4 regions of the Paenibacillus sp. CF095 genome follow, and region 3 is predicted to be linked to each of the others. Evidence: predicted binding sites of a transcription regulator. Region 3 holds the regulator's gene; each other region holds the start of a gene.

Region 1 (4,328 bases), 1.5 Mb from region 3:
TTAATTCATGGCGCGTACGTGGCTTATGCTCCAAAAAACGCAGAGACTGTGCATACGTCCGCTGTCGCTCATCAGCTACAATGATTTCCTCCAGATCCTTCTTCATAAACGTATTGCCTTGAGTCATCCTGTATTTAATCATCACATCTTCAAGAACCGTAATGGAGTGGATACCAAAAGTGATTCGATAACGAGCTTGCCTGCTCTTCGTTCGTTCTACACGTGTAATAATAAGTTCTTCGTTGTCCGGAAATTGGGATAGGCCATCCTGTTCTGCTTCTTCATATAAATCCTCGTCATGTTGATCCATTCAGGTCTCCCCTTTCATAACATTTTCATTCTGACTACGCCAAGCACATCTCCACACATAAGACAAAGAACACTAATAATACAAAAGACCGGGAACTCTGCCCGGCCTTTACTCCACAGTTAGCGTGCTAACAGCCCCTGTCCATTGGGACAGGGGCTGTTGGACAGCATGAGCACTCCCACTACAATCCATTATCCAGATTGATCCAAGCTCAATCAGATAAGTTTACGGAGTCCAGTGGGAAACACCCTCAGGGTCCTCCCTACAAGGGAGGATTTGAGAGATTACTCGTTGATTTCAAACAATTCTTGTTCTTCTTCTGCTTCTTTTTGTTGCTCTTCACTAGTTGGCGCAGGAACTGCGGTAGTCAAGTTACTAGCTACCCGAATTTTTTGTTCAATGATTTCAGCAATGTCTTTATGCTCTTTCATGAACTGCTTTGCGTTCTCACGGCCTTGTCCTAAACGCTCGCCTTCGTAGGAGTACCATGCACCACTTTTATTAACGATATCCAGCTCTGTACCAATGTCAATGATACTGCCTTCTCTCGAAATACCCTCGCCATACATGATATCCACTTCCGCTTGTTTAAACGGAGGTGCCACTTTGTTTTTCACAACTTTAATACGAGTACGGTTACCAATCATGTCATTGCCTGATTTGATACTCTCAATACGACGCACATCCAGACGTACTGTGGAATAAAACTTCAGAGCACGACCACCAGGTGTTGTTTCCGGGTTACCAAACATAACGCCGACTTTCTCACGAAGCTGGTTAATGAAGATTGCGATTGTTTTGGATTTGCTGATTGCACCAGACAATTTACGCAACGCCTGAGACATCAAACGCGCTTGCAAACCAACGTGTGAATCACCCATTTCGCCTTCAATCTCTGCTTTTGGAACCAAGGCAGCTACGGAGTCAATAACAACGATATCTACTGCACCACTGCGTACAAGAGCTTCTGCAATTTCCAGCCCTTGCTCACCCGTATCTGGCTGAGATAGAAGCAATTCGTCAATGTTAACACCCAATTTGCTTGCATATTGAGGATCAAGAGCATGCTCGGCATCGATAAATGCTGCTTGTCCACCAACACGTTGTACTTCAGCAATCGCATGTAATGCGACAGTTGTTTTACCTGAGGATTCAGGTCCATATATTTCAACAATACGGCCTTTAGGCAAGCCGCCTGTTCCTAATGCAATATCCAAAGCCAAGGAACCACTGGGAATAATTTCCACATTCATATGAGTGGACTCACCCAGTTTCATGATGGATCCTTTACCAAATTGCTTCTCTATTTGACGGAGCGCCATATCAAGCGCGGCACGACGGTCTGACAATAAGCTCACACCCTTTACTGTTTATAAGATAATGATACCTTGTTTTAACACGTTTGCCAAGCTTTTTTTCGAACATACATTCGTTTTTTTTGTAAAGGCCGAGGCGCCTCTTCCTCAAGGAAACTTTCCATTAAACAGAAAAAAGAACCGTAAACAAGGCTGTAAAGCCTAATTCTACGGTTCTTCCGTCTTCCTTAATTATACTTGCTTGGAACTGTAAATGCAATCGAAGCTATTAACTAATCAATCCATCGCCACAAGTTTTTGCCATAAGCGATAGAGAATCGCTTTGGCTGAACGAATGCGAACAGTCTCACGATTACCATTAATACGCAGCTCATGAATTTCCGTCTCTTTTCCCCGTTCAGCAAGAGCGATGAAGACAAGTCCGGGTGGTTTACGTTCCGAATATCCCGGTCCAGCTACACCGGTAACAGCCAGGCCAAAATCAGCATCGCCAATCATACGGATCTGTTCAGCAAGCACTTTTGCAACCTCAGGACTTACCGCCCCTGGTGCATCTTCACCTTCCAGATAATCATGAGGCACATTTAGCAACTTTTCTTTAATTTCATTGGAGTAACAAACAATTCCACCTTTGAGCATTGACGCACTTCCGGGTACAGAGGTCAGACTTTGCATGACAAGCCCTCCTGTACAGCTCTCAGCAGCGCTGAGCGTCAACCCCATGTCAGACATCATGGTTACAATCGTGTACTCTATAGGCACATCCTCGTTCGCGTAGAGATGTTCTGTCAAACGCTCCCGAATCTGAACCTCCATCGCATCCAGCTTCAGCTTCGCCTCTCCCTCACTCGCAGCCTTCGTGGAGACACGTACCGTAACTTCGCCTTCGCTCGCGTAAGGAGCAATCGTGGGGTCTGTCTGCGCGTCAATCAGATCCAATAGTCGATCTTCCAAAGCAGATTCACCAATACCTGCGAATTTGAGCATTCGGGAATAGATTGGCATCTCTTCTGTGAGCACATGCTGGAACAGCCAAGGCTTGACTTCCTGTTCAAACATTGGAATCAACTCTTTAGGTGGTCCAGGCATTACAACATAATATTTGTCATTGTCAGAAATCGCATTTCCCGCCGCAAGTCCTGTTTCGTTGGCAAGAGGTGTGCCGCCATCAATAACGATCGCCTGACGTCGGTTATTCTCTGTCATGTCCACATTACGATCTCTGAAAAAGCTCTCAATTTTGTCCATTGCCATTCGATCTGTATGCAGTTTCCGGTTAAGAACAGCTGCGAGCGCATCCTTGGTCAGATCATCTTGGGTAGGTCCGATGCCACCGGAAAACAAAATAACGTCTGCACGGCCCTGCGCAATGCGTATAGCTTCACTAAGACGGTTCAGGTTATCCCCAACCACCGTTTGGAAATATACATCGATCCCCATCGCAGCCAATTCACGGGATAGGTATCTGGCATTGGTATTGACGATTTGTCCAAGCAGTAGCTCTGTGCCAACTGCAATGATTTCTGCCTTCATTGAGCATCCTCCTGTACACGTGGTGAGTGATCAAAGGGCAATAGGATAATTTCCTATTGCCCCTGACCCAATGCTTCCTTCATGATTACCCATTTAAGAACAAACCATTATGCTTTTGTTAAATGAAGCAAATTTTTGTTTTTGATAAAGTAATCGATACCCGACCAGATGGTAATAAGCGCTGCTGCCCATACCGCAATAATATCGACGTGAATACCCGTGTATGAAAACGGGAAATTGTTCAACAGCAACAGCACAATCGCCACAATCTGCACTACAGTCTTCAGCTTGCCCCAAGCACTAGCGGCAACAACCGAACCATCCAGCAATGCAATTTGACGCAAGCCGGTAACTGCGAATTCACGACTAATAATAACAACTGCAATCCAGGAATCCAGCTTGCCCATCTCCACAAGCGAGATCAAAACTGCAGTAACCAGCAGCTTGTCTGCGAGTGGATCGAGCAGTTTCCCCAGATTGGTAACCATGTTATTTTTCCGCGCAAGGTATCCGTCAATTCCATCTGTGCTTGCGGCGATGATAAAAATAACAGCAGCAATCAGTTGATTATACGGAAGCGAAAAGCTTCCAAGCTGCAACGGCTCTGGATAAAATGGAAAATCCACGAGCAGGAACACCATCAAAAAAGGGATTAAGCAAATTCGTGCAAGCGTAATCCGGTTGGGTAAATTCACAAGACGCCCTCCCTCATATCCTCCATTACTCCAAACAATCATCATAATCCCGTTATCATCATCCGGAACATGAAATGTACAGTTTCAATGTCAATCCATATTAACATGATCCCACTATGTAGAAACGCAAAAAATAAAGTCAACCGCTCAAAAGCAAAACCGCTTTAAACGTTCCGGTGACTTCCAGAAGATGTACTGCTTTTCACAAAGTCAGCAAACGATGAGGACTGGACTTGATGCATGACTGCCAGCAATGCACACTTAGTATAATATACGCCCAATACAGTGTCAAAAAACACTTTTGCTACAAAAAGGCCATATTACTTGAAATTTGTATATTGCAAATCCAGAGGTAGGTTAGCACCATTTAGCAGCTGCATGACAGCTTGCAAATCATTTTTACTCTTACCAGTTACCCGGAGTTGGTCTCCCTGAATCTGACTCTTCACCTTCATCTTGGAATCGCGAATTAGA
Region 2 (4,328 bases), 360 kb from region 3:
GTGTTATTTCCATAATAATCGCCTCTACAAATGGCGGGAACGGAACTTGCCCCCGTGACTCACCAAGCGTTAATAGGAGCTTCAAAGGTATAATCTCAAAATGAAACGAAATGACGGCTATAAAAATTCCAGGCAAAAAAATAGCAATGAAAAAGGCAAAGATGCGCAATATTCTGAGGAATGACGAAATGGACCATCGGGAACTGTAATCATCAACCGTCTGAAAAAAAGACATGAACGTAGCTGGCGCAACCAGAACACTTGGCGAACCATCGACTACAACGACACAACGGCCTTGCAGTATTTGAGAAGCTGCCGTATCCGGTCTTTCTGTCGTAATCATTTGGGGAAGCAACGCAAGTGGTTGGTCCTCAATAAATTCAGCCAATTCTCCGGTGTTAATGATGGCATCCACATCAATGGATTGAATCCGTTCTTCCAGTGCTTTAATGATGTCCGGCTGGATCACATCTTCCAAATAAAGCAAAGATACTGGCGTTTGTCCCCGCTGCCCAACAATATACCGCTTCACCTTTAACTCTTTGTCCGCAATATAACGACGGATCATGGCTATATTTTGAGAACCTGTCTCTATAAATCCTTGATGAGCCCCTTTCAGTGAGGGCTCCTGCTGAGGATCCTCAACAGCGCGTTGCGGGAATCCTTTTGTATCTAATGCGTATGCAGTACTTCTTCCTTCAATAAATAACACGCTGTAGCCGAGTATAATGGAAAGTCTGAGTTCTTCCCACATGGAGTGAGGTTTTACATAACCCACTGTTGTAATGAAATCTCCGGAAGGATTTCCGGTTTCTAGTTGAAGCGGAGCAAGAACATTTTGATTAAGTGACGCTTTATCTGTCAATTCTTCCATATAGATTATAGCGGCTAGTTCTCCGGTCTGTTTTATGCTTAACTTTCGGATGATTAAGTCGGGAGTATTCGTAAAGATTTCTTCAATTCTACCCAAGGATTCGTTCAAACTTTTGGTGATATTTTCCTCTTTTGTGTTCATGGCAGATTGATCATCCACTAGCCTTACCTCCCTTCTTACAGCAACATTTCCTTATTATGACGATTATTCTTCTTGATATACATCGCGGCTTGTTCGCAGGTACATCTTATTTTCTATGTTCATTTGAGCAAATCAGTAATATCAACGTTCATATGTTCAGTAAGCATTAAGGTTACATCCACTTTCACTTTGCTCCATAATAATGTCATTTTATGAATGTAACCTCTCACCGAATAATCTACCGTTAAACTCAGCTCAGATCTCACTTCATCTATGATTTTAATATGATGTTCCTTTAGCCTTTGTTTTGATTTGTACATCTCTAAAGCAATTTTCTTTTGGGTACCGTCCAGGTAGTCAACATACACAGATTTCATCTTAAAGTTTGAAGCGTATATTTTATGCTTATCTACCTCCAGAGCACCTAACAGATAAGGGAGCTCCACCACCCTCTTCACGAGTGAAAGTTCCTCGAAAGTCTGTCGCAATTTACACGCCTCCTTCTTCAAGTTTTACAGCGACCAATTGATCAAAATCGACCCATTCAAATCCATTCTCCATTTCAATTTTGATTTTCTTCCCAAAGGTACTGACTGAAGTGACGATCCCGTGTATATACCGATTGCCTGACTCAGTAAATATTTCAAAGGTGGCTTGCAATGTATAATTGAGCGACATATCTATATTCTGAGTAATAATCTCCCACTCATCTTCATGGATCAGTGGTTTCGCTTGATAATGAATTTGAGTTCGATGCTGTATAATTCGTTCTTTATGTTGAGGAAGCATCATGCGGCTCGATTCCCATAATCCATTGGCCTCCAGTTTTTTACTCATTTATAATGCCCCCCAATTTTAGATGCTCGATCGATCGCTTGACCCGCAGCCGTAATGGAGCTCGCTCGTAGAATGGCAATGTCGCCAAATCGATCCTTAATGTCGTCCATCACCTGATCAATGGCCCGTTTCTGCTCTTGATCATCAAAAAAAGATAGTTGATATGTATCCGCGTTGGATAATTGAGACAGGGATACGCCTACACGGCGCACAGGTTGCCCATCCCAGTGTTGATGGAATATGCGTTTGGCTATCTTGCATACATCAACGGTTATGTTTGTAGGATCAGACAGTTTAACCTGCCTGTGAAAACCAGTGGGGTGGTCAAAATCCGCACCAGACACACTCACAGAAACAACACTACCCATCAATCCCTTTTGGCGGGCTCTTCTGCATACTTCTGTACAGATATCGAGAATAACCACTTCGATCTCCCATGCCTCTGTGAAATCTCTAGGCAGGGTCATTCCGTTTCCGATATCCTTTTGTGTACTGTGCGTGTTCACGGTTACCGGCGAATTGTCGAGTCCATTTGCGACTCTCCAGATGACTTCTCCATTAACACCCCACTTACTTCTTAATTTGGAAAGAGGCGTATTCGCCAGGTCTCTAATGGTTCGGATGCCCATCTTCCACAGATGTTTTTCCATTCTTGAGCCTATCCCCCACATATCGCGGATGGGCTTATCTCCAATATGGAGGTGTAACTCCTCTTTCTTTAAGTGGAAAATGCCCCCCTCTGCTTTTTTAGCGATCATATCGCAGCATAATTTACTGATGATTTTGTTTTCACCAATGCCAGCTCTCGCGTATACGCCTGTTTCATTATAGATTTTGTCTTGAATTTGCTTGGCCAAATCGACTGGATCATTACCAAATAGATGCATAGACCCTGTAAAATCAGCGAATAATTCGTCTATACTGTAAGGTTCGACCAGATCGGTGAACTCCTCAATAATGGACATGATTTGAGTGGATACTTCGATGTATTCTTGCATGTGTGGTCTCACAATGATCAGTTCAGGGCACTTCTGAAGAGACTGCCAGAGTGGTTCCGCGGTAGATACACCCTTCGCTTTGGCTAGTGGACAAGCGGCAAGGATAATTCCAGAACGTCTTGCGGGGTCTCCCGCGACAGCTAATGGTCTATTTTTGTATTGAGGCATTTTTGCCTTTTCGACTGAAGCATAAAAGCTCTGCATATCAATGAGCATAATGGTTCGTTGCTTAGTCAACACTGAAATCACTCCTGTACTTTTAAGAACGTATGTTTGTATATATTATAAACCGAACACATGTTCTTTATGCAAGAGGTAAATATTTATATTTAGGCTACGACGAAGTGATGGATTCAAATCATACTAAGTCACACCAGCTTCTCCATCATTTGAACTCCCACCTGTAAACACAGTTTTCATTTTCCTGACTTAAATGCGAAAATACTTGAATATGTAATTAAGGGTGCTATTCAAAAGCCAATGCACAAAAAGCCGCTAAATTAGCGACTTCAATTGGACCATGTTCTTGTCCCGCGACAAATAAATAAAAGCAGCCGACATCAGCTGCTGCTTTTTTAGTATTTTATTGTTGGATGCTACTCCATCCGCTTACATCACATTGTCCATAATCATTATCACCCACAGCAACCATCGTACCATCCGATTTCAGTCCAATTGTATAGGCACACCCCGCAGAAATAGATCTAATTTCGTGCCAGCCACTTACATCACATTGGTGATGTTTATTCGAACCCACAGCAACAATCGTCCCGTCAGACTTAAGACCAACGGTATGATAACTCCCCGCTGCAACTGCTACAATATCGCGCCAAGCGCTTACGTCGCATTCCCCTTCATTATTTCTACCCACAGCCACTACCGTGCCATCCCATCTAAGCCCAACAGTATGAAGATACCCCGCCGAAACAGCTAATATGTCGCCCCAGTCGTTTACGCTACATTGGTTATACTTATTGTTACCAACGGCTGTTACCGTTCCGTCTATTTTTAGACCAACTGTATGCCAGTCACCCGTCGTGACCGATACAATATCATGCCAGCTGCTCACGTTGCATTCCCCTTCATTATTTCGCCCCACCGCAACCACGGTGCCATCTGATCTAACCCCGACAGTACGGCACCAACCTGCCGAAACGGTTACTATATCGCGCCATTCGCTTACATTGCATAGGTCATGCTTATTCCAACCGATAGCTGTTACCGTACCATCGGATTTAAGACCAACTGTATGTGCATTACCGGTGTTCGTAGCCATATGAACATTACCAGCCGCAACTGCGACGATATGGCACCAATCGCTTACCTTACATTGACCGTATTTATTATCACCCACAGCTATTACTGTTCCATCAGATTTAAGAGCAACGGTATGACGACGACCTGCCGCTATGGTACAGTTACGGACCCGTTTCGCCTCAAACACTGCTTCCTTCCGTGAATTGTAGCCCATATCTTCC
Region 3 (4,328 bases):
ATGACATATATTACATTGTGATTTGTATTTCCCCCCCTACAGATCTACTAACGTAACTTCCAAAAATTCCTCCAACTGATTAAGTAGTATATCCAATCTAAACAGATTTGGACGATCATGAAATGCAGCGGATGAGTGAGATACTAGATGAGTTTTTTTAATAGAAGTAGTACAAGTTGATTTGATATTATTTAACCCTTTCTTCGAAGACCGCTCTCAGGAGTAGTTGTTGGATTAAAATCTGCTCGTTGTGAAGTTGTGGCCAGGAATGGATAAATCATCTTAAAGCAAATTAAAAAATTTCCCCTAATTCTTCTTCATTAGCCCACGTAACTTTTTTGTGTTTATCTGTGACCAAGGTTTACCTTTATAACAAACACATTCGTTCGTCGATTTAGATAATCGCAAAACTCACTTTTCATTAATGTTAAACTTTCTGAAGCAAAAGATTTAAATCAAACTTCCTTAGAAATTCTGATAGCCACAGATAGAAAGGAATACTAGCATTCACTCTTTTAAAATTCCAACCATCGTCCAATACATACAAATGGATGTTTCATTTGTATGTTGAAAGTTTCATATAGAAGAGGTATACTTTATTTGAATTTTGAACAATTTAATTTTAAATAATTAATTGGAGATGTTAATATGGATCAAGCAAAACAACTAGTGACAGAACAACGTACATTCTTTTATACAGGACAAACTAAAAATATCGAGTATCGGATTAATGCGCTTCAACAGCTTAGAAAAGGAATTGAAAAGTATCAGCAACGGATTCAAGATGCACTTCGGGCAGATTTGAACAAATCAGAGGCGGAAGCTTACGGTTCAGAGATTCGTATTGTTTTGGGTGAACTGGATTTTGCATTAGAACACCTGCAGGAATGGGCTTCACCTAAACAAGTCCCAACCAATCCGGCTATGCCGGATGGGGTGAGCACCATTTACCCTGAACCATACGGAGTGGCGCTTATTATTGCACCTTGGAACTATCCTTTCCAATTGGCCTTCGGTCCACTGATTGGAGCAATTGCAGCCGGTAACTGTGCAGTTATCAAGCCTTCTGAATTAACACCAGCCGTATCTCGTCTGACGTATGATCTGATTCAGGAGATCTTCCCTCAGGAGTATATCGCCGTTATGGAAGGGGAAGTCGAGGCCAGCACAGCATTGTTGAAAGAGAAGTTTGATTATATTTTCTTCACAGGAAGCACGGGTGTTGGTCGCATTGTGATGAAGGCAGCTGCGGAGCACTTGACTCCTGTAACTCTTGAGTTGGGCGGTAAAAGTCCTGCTATTGTCCATAGCGATGCAGATCTGAAGCTGGTGGCCCAACGTATTGTTCGTGGTAAGTTCCTGAATGCAGGCCAAACTTGCGTTGCTCCGGATTATTTGCTTGTACATGAACAAGTTCATGATGAATTGATCAATCTGATTGGTGCAGAGATCAAAGATAAATTTGGAGATGATGTGTTACAGAACACTGATTTCCCGCATATTGTCAATGCTCGTAACTTTGATCGGTTATCGAAATTCCTCACAGATGGCAAAACGCTGATAGGTGGACGATCTGTACGTGAGCAGTTGCTGATTGAGCCAACTGTACTTGGAGATGTGAACTGGGAATCAGCTGTCATGCAAGAAGAGATCTTCGGTCCGATTCTTCCTGTATTTACGTACAGTGACTTGAAACCTATGCTGGATGAGATTGTTCGTCGGCCAAAACCATTGGCATTATATCTCTTCACACAGGATGAGCAACTGCAAGATCAGGTTTTGAATCAAGTATCCTTCGGTGGGGGATGTATTAATGACACACTTTCTCATATGACTTCACACTATCTCCCGTTTGGTGGTGTAGGAGAGAGCGGTATGGGCTCATATCACGGGCAACAGAGCTTTGATGTGTTCTCGCATCACAAGAGTGTTCTGAAACGCAGTGAATAATTATCCGCTAAAATAACATAAACATGAAAAAAAGAGGTTGTCCTGTTGATCAGGACAACCTCTTTCGTATTTCATTACATCTAGTTTTGTTACTCAAGTTAAATATTAATGAATATCTCGGAAAAGGCCAATGACTTTACCCAGAATACTAACATGTTTCAAACGTAAAGGTTCGAAGGTCGCATTCTCCGGTTGAAGGCGAATATGATCTTTCTCTTTATAGAACGTTTTCACTGTAGCTTCATCGTCTTCAGTCATTGCTACGACGATATCACCGTTATCAGCAGTTTGCTGTTGACGGACAATAACGTAATCTCCGTTAACGATTCCAGCTTCCACCATACTATCTCCGACTACCGAAAGCATAAACACTTTCTGTTCGCCTACATAATGTGTAGGAAGAGGGAAGTAGTCTTCAATGTTCTCGGTTGCAGTGATTGGAACCCCGGCTGTAACCTTACCAACGACAGGAATACGTGCAACGCTATGAGCAAATTGATGAGAATGCTCAGATTCTTCCTGGCTCAAAAGCTCAATGGCTCTTGGCTTGGTAGGGTCGCGTCGGATCAAACCTTTTTTCTCCAAACGATCCAAATGTCCATGTACTGTTGAGCTGGAAGCAAGTCCAACCGCTTCACCAATTTCCCGTACGGAAGGAGGATACCCCTTCAACCGGACTTCATTTCGTATAAACTCCAGAATAGCCTGCTGCCTGCTGGATATCTTCGACATACCGTATCAACCCCATTTTAGTAACGTTTGGGAAAATTATAACATAGAACCTCCGTTCGTACAAACATAAGTTCTAAATAAAATAGCATTAAATCAGTGTTTTTTAACTTATAGAACAGAAATTGTCCAAAAGTCAGAGCATAATACTGCAAATGCTTTGCAAAAGGAAGTGAAATAAGAAATTTCTCCTTCAAAAAAGAAGCGAACAATTGTTCTAAAAATCTATTGAACAAAACAAGTGTTCGTGTTATATTGATTTCAACAGATAGGAACAAACGTTTGGAGGCGGGTATTTAATGAGATATTCTACTTATCAAAGCATTTATGAACCAATGAATTCGGAACTGGTGAAGACTAAAATAGGGAACTACAAGAAGGTTTTAGCGCGTTTCAAGATTTCTTCATGGATGTTAAAGGTAGCCATTACCTCTTTGATTATATTTATTGGATGTAGCACCGTTTTAACTGTATTTGCTGGCAATGAGAATGATGTTCTGCCTGGAGGAAAGATAGCTGTTTCACAAGGGGAAACATTATGGAGTATTTCTTTGGAACATAAACCGACGAATATGGATACACGTATTTATATAGAAGCAATTAAGAAAGTGAATCAACTTCATACAACTTCCATCCAAGTGGGACAAGTACTAGCTCTACCGCAATTTGCAGAATAAAATGCACATCAATGAGTGTTAACGCGTGTCAGCTTGACAAGCTGCCTTTATAATGGCAAAGTTAATATGACTTTGTATTTTTGGAGGGGACAAGCTTGGATATAGATAGTCTGGTAGCACGCATTAACGAATTGGCTCGTAAGCAAAAGTCCACTGGATTGTCGGAGGAAGAACTTGCTGAACGTGCCGAGCTAAGAGAGATTTATTTGAGTAATATTCGCAACAATTTCAGACAACAACTGGATACCATTGAGATTGTTGATGATGAGAATGACAAAGGCCACCAAGGCAAACTCAAACACTAACGAAACCTAATGATATCATTATGATATTTAGGTTTCTTCCTGTTATTTTGAGTGTGCAATTTATAGGGGGAAATGTTGGTTTACAGTTATGTAAGCCGATACAAAGACACATAAGGGGGATTCTCATGTCGCGTTCGTTCGAGAGAACGGTTAAGAAAAATTCCAAGCAGTTAAATCAGCAACGCAAAAAAAGTGGTCAACCAATCACGGGTACACCAGGTGAAGAAGTCTTTAAGGGACGCAGCTTGTTGTTCCCAATATTTTTGATTGGTCTCGCCTTTTTGTATCTGTTTATGAGCACATTCCTTGTGCAAGCTCCAATGACAACTTGGGACTGGGTGACGATGCTGCTTTACGTATTTTTGGCAGTCATCTTCATGCTTCGCCGTCCATACATCAAGATTAGCAGTAATCGGATTATCACGACGAAGGGTAATCGTGAACGTTCAATCGGGGTTGACGATATTGTCAAATTCAGAATTGAACCAGGTACAGTTGTTATCGAACATAACAGTCGCGGGAAAAGATGGGTGTTTACCAAGTTATTGAACCGTTACGATACAGATGCGATTGCCGAACGTTTGTTGAAGTTTGCAAAAGCACACCAGATCACCGTGGAAACCGTCGAAAAGTAATTATTGCATAAAGGGGTAGATGATCGGAATGG
Region 4 (4,328 bases), 1.8 Mb from region 3:
TTCCAGCGATATTCACTTTGACAAAAGCTTCGGAAACAACAGATTTTCCCGCCGTTTTCTCTACAAGCATTTTGAATGATTCAAACGTAAACAATTCTTTCATGTCACCGTTCGCTTCACGAATTAACAATTCAAGCGAAGCATCTGCACCTTCGAACTGGTAACCCTGATGCTCCAGGTCTTTAATTTTCTCAATAATCTGACGTGAATTGGCACTGCTTGGATCGAACTCAAGCCCCAGTTCCTGAGCTTTGGATACAATGTTACTTTGTCCGGCAAGTTCCGAGACCAGCACACGTTGTTTGTTACCAACCAGTTCAGGCACGATGTGTTCATAGGTACGGGAATCCCGCAGGATGGCAGAGACGTGAATTCCACCTTTGTGAGCAAAAGCAGCATTGCCGACATAAGGCTGATTAATCGGCATATTTACATTGGCAATTTCGCTAACATAACGAGCCACGTTTGTAAGTTGTCTCATGGAATCCTCAGTAACACATTCATAGCCAAGTTTCAGTTGCAGGTTCGGGATGATGGACGCGAGATTGGCGTTACCGCAACGCTCTCCATAACCGTTCATTGTTCCTTGAACCTGACGGGCTCCGGCTTGTACAGCGCTGAGTGTGTTGGCTACAGCCAGTTCACAATCATTATGTGTATGGATGCCGAGATGTGCATGAGGCAGGCTTCTATGCAGTGTGGATACGATCTCATGTACCTCGTTTGGCATGGTCCCGCCGTTGGTATCACACATGACGAGCCAGTCCGCTCCAGCCTCATGAGCCTTGGTCAAGACAGCTTGAGCATACTCCGGGTTATGTTTGAATCCGTCAAAGAAGTGTTCTGCATCAAAGATCACTTCCATACCATTCTGTTTCAGATAGGCGATGGAATCATAGATCATGGACAAGTTTTCTTCCAATGTAGTCTGCAAAGCGGTATGCACATGGAAGTCCCATGATTTACCGACCAAAGTTGCAGCCTGAGCACCAGATTCGATCATGCGCTTCAGGTTGACGTCTTCACTAGCAACGCTGCCTTTACGGCGGGTACTGCCAAAAGCAACAACCTTTGCGTTTAGGTTTAATTCCTTGACTCTTTTGAAAAACTCAATGTCCTTGGTATTGCTGCCGGGAATTCCGCCTTCAATATAATGGACACCCAGGTCATCAAGCTTCTTGGCAATTTTGAGTTTGTCGTCTGCCGATAAGCTGACACCCTCCCCTTGTGTGCCGTCACGTAAAGTCGTATCGAAGATGGAAATGGCCTTTGACATGAAGATCCTCCTTTGAGATAAAGCGCTCTTTTAAAAGATTGGATTGTAAGTTGGGAAAGCTGTTAAGTACGTTAGTGGACGAATCCTTCGATTCGGCAACGCTACACTGTGTTAAATTGGGTGCGCTGATTTGTCCTAAAGTCGTCAATTTGTATAATTAATTATTATAGCACCATTATAGCCAAATGCTACATAGAAATCGCAGTTTCATGTAACAATTAACGGATTTTAGAGCAAAAAGAAGGATGTTAATCATAATCCGGATGTATGTTATAATTTTTTATTGAGTTTTAATTGGAATATATGGAAGAAAAGGAGGGTTGATTTTGAGTTTTGTATGGGAAAATACGGTTATTGCGCTGATCACATTGATCCTTTTTGTGAGTGTAGGCTGGTTAATTATTCGGTCTCTGATCAGTTCTCGCAGAAAATAAATGTTCGTGACTGAATTAACATAACGGGTTTGATATACTATAGAAGAAAGAAATTCGTTTCATTAATTAGTGTGCAAGAAAGGGCGGGGGTTCATGATGTCTTCAGACGGCAATCCTCCAGCGAATGTGGATCAATACTACCCTACAGCCGGACGGGTGATTCTGCATGTCGATATGAATGCTTTCTACTGCTCTGTACATGAAGCCGAGGAACCAGATTTATATAGAGGAAAAGCAACGGCCGTTGCGGGCAGCAGTGAACTGCGAAAGGGTGTAATTGTAACCTGCTCATATGCCGCTCGTAATCGAGGCATCTCAACAGGTATGGTTGTCCACCAAGCCATGAAAAAGTGCCCTGATCTCATTGTGATTCGTCCTGATTTTCATTTATATCGTCAATATTCAAGAGCTTTCATGCAGATTGCGTATAGTTATACCCCTCAACTTGAGGCTACATCCATTGATGAATGTTATCTTGATATTACAGGTTCAAGGCAATTCGGGAATCCAATGGAGATTGCGGAGAGCATTCAGCGTAGAATCAAGGATGAATTGGGGCTGCCATGTTCCATTGGCATTGCACCCAACAAATTATTGGCGAAAATGGCTTCGGATCTGAAAAAACCGAACGGTATCTCCATTTTACGCATGAGGGACGTACCCCGGATTCTTTGGCACAGACCATGCAACGAGATGTTTGGCATTGGCAAAAAAACGGCTGAAAAGCTGAAAAAACTGGGCATTGAAACGATTGGTCAATTGGCCCAGTCGGATGAGAACATGTTGACCGAACTATTCGGAGTTAATGGAACATGGCTCAAAAATTCTGCGAATGGCATTAACCATTCCGCAGTTCACGCGGAACGGGAAGCCAATAAATCCATTGGGCATACAACCACTTTACCGGCGGATGTATCGGATATGAATGAGATTCATCGGGTATTCCTCAATATAAGTGATCAGGTAGCCAGAAGGTTGCGCAAGCACGAAATGTTCAGCCAGGGGATTCAGATTACGATCCGCACACCGGATATGAAGACAATCACCCGATCACGTCTAATGGAAGTTCCTACGGAGGATGCAACGGTCATTTACCGTGAGGCCTGTAAACTATTTGAGAAGCATTGGGGTAGTGGCAAGCCTGTACGCATGCTCGGTGTGACACTTCAGAACCTGATTCCAAGAGAGGAATCCGCTGTACAGATGGACTTGTTCGAATATGAGCAGAAGCCCAAGAAGGACAATCTGATTCGGATTATGGATCAGTTACGTGATAAATTTGGTGAGAATGCTGTTGTGACCGCAGGTATGCTTGGAGACGATCCTTCCGTGCTGCTTCGTAATCATAAAGTGCGCGGTACTTCCCTGCAAAAAGATAACTTGCAAAGTCTTGATTAAATAGGGGATAATAGAGACTTGTGGTTGCAAAATGATTTGTAATTATCCTTACTTTGTATTAATATGTTTCTAGATAAAAACACTGTACGTTTCGAATTTTAGGAGGAGAGAATGTAAATGAGTAAATATACTTGGGTTGAAAAAGACACATGCATCGCATGTGGCGCTTGTGGAGCAACGGCTCCTGACATCTACGATTACGATGATGAAGGTTTGGCAGAAGTTATCTTTGACGGCGATGCTAACCATGGTATCAAAGCTATTCCAGACGACTTGTTTGACGATATGCAGGATGCATGCGATGGCTGCCCTACAGATTCAATCAAAGTAGCGGATGAGCCTTTCAATAAAGAGGGTTAAGTATTTCTTGCATGAACACAGAGCACTTTCTTTTGTCTTTACGACAAGGGAAGGTGCTTTTTTTGTTTTCATTTTACTGTGATCTTATGACCTGTGGATCAAGGACGATTATTGTCGAAAACCCTTTTTTCCACCGGGTACTCAAGTCCTATGGATTCAACGCCTGGTTATGCCGATATATAATGATATACGGAAAAAGGTGAATAGTGGAGGATCGGATGCAAAATACTCATCTAAGAACATATGTCAAGAAACATCCAGACAATAAAATGGCTTGGTACTTGCTTGGAAAGGAGTACTTGGGCGAAGGACAAGAGGCTAAAGCCAATTATTGTTTTCAGCAAGCGGGCGAGGTTTACGAGGCATTTGAACGCAGTAAAGCTCCTGCGGACATCTGGGTAGACTATCAGGAGAAATTGGTGGAGATGTCTGAGCAAAAAGAGAAAAAACAACGTAGACGCAAAATGTGGCTTACGCTGTTCATGCTGCTTGTGCTGGCAGGTCTGCCACCTGCGGACGCTCCGGGTTTCAGTCGTGAAGCGGCCGATGCACTGTCAGCAGCACTGGAATCCACGGATGAAATCCCTGACCCAGTAGGAGCGGATCAACAGGCTAGGACCGCATCCATTCCCCCAAGTAATGTGTTCACCGCTGCTGCGTTTGGTGGAGGCAACCATGGCGAGGCTGCTCTCGCAGCTGCCTGGTCCGGGTCTGGCCCAAAAGTAGAGACTTCGGCTGTACTGGGTATGCAAACCTCGGATGACTGGTCTTTATGGAAGCGAAATATGCCTGTGAAGTACATAGTACAAACCAATACAAGCGGTAAATTAACTGCACAGAGTTATGATGCCAAGCAATGT

What was found. Region 3 encodes LexA, which represses DNA repair genes until DNA is damaged. Its sites were predicted from a motif close to CGAACATATGTTCG; they were not measured.
Region 1: recA (recombinase RecA) is a predicted target of LexA. The motif match lies at 1,729-1,742, and genes of this name have one in related genera.
Region 2: BLS69_RS07310 (DNA polymerase IV) is a predicted target of LexA. The motif match lies at 3,113-3,126, and genes of this name have one in related genera.
Region 4: BLS69_RS13345 (DNA polymerase IV) is a predicted target of LexA. The motif match lies at 1,704-1,717, and genes of this name have one in related genera.

What each region holds. Positions count from the first base shown of each region.
Region 1 is NZ_FMZN01000001.1:2,806,352-2,810,679, forward strand. Features, by position in the region: gene BLS69_RS12130 (regulatory protein RecX) at 1-310, opposite strand, end outside; gene recA (recombinase RecA) at 595-1,659, opposite strand; gene BLS69_RS12140 (competence/damage-inducible protein A) at 1,903-3,159, opposite strand; gene pgsA (CDP-diacylglycerol--glycerol-3-phosphate 3-phosphatidyltransferase) at 3,267-3,854, opposite strand; gene BLS69_RS12150 (YajQ family cyclic di-GMP-binding protein) at 4,175-4,328, opposite strand, start outside.
Region 2 is NZ_FMZN01000001.1:1,665,451-1,669,778, forward strand. Features, by position in the region: gene BLS69_RS07295 (spore germination protein) at 1-1,015, opposite strand, end outside; gene BLS69_RS07300 (YhjD family protein) at 1,135-1,473, opposite strand; gene BLS69_RS07305 (YolD-like family protein) at 1,505-1,852, opposite strand; gene BLS69_RS07310 (DNA polymerase IV) at 1,849-3,066, opposite strand; gene BLS69_RS07315 (RCC1 domain-containing protein) at 3,434-4,321, opposite strand.
Region 3 is NZ_FMZN01000001.1:1,304,037-1,308,364, forward strand. Features, by position in the region: gene BLS69_RS05770 (aldehyde dehydrogenase) at 649-1,950, shown strand; gene lexA (transcriptional repressor LexA) at 2,056-2,682, opposite strand; gene BLS69_RS05780 (LysM peptidoglycan-binding domain-containing protein) at 2,979-3,356, shown strand; gene BLS69_RS05785 (DUF896 domain-containing protein) at 3,452-3,661, shown strand; gene BLS69_RS05790 (hypothetical protein) at 3,787-4,296, shown strand; gene BLS69_RS05795 (HAD family hydrolase) at 4,325-4,328, shown strand, end outside.
Region 4 is NZ_FMZN01000001.1:3,085,466-3,089,793, reverse strand. Features, by position in the region: gene cimA (citramalate synthase) at 1-1,276, opposite strand, end outside; gene BLS69_RS13345 (DNA polymerase IV) at 1,807-3,108, shown strand; gene BLS69_RS13340 (ferredoxin) at 3,226-3,468, shown strand; gene BLS69_RS13335 (L,D-transpeptidase family protein) at 3,687-4,328, shown strand, end outside.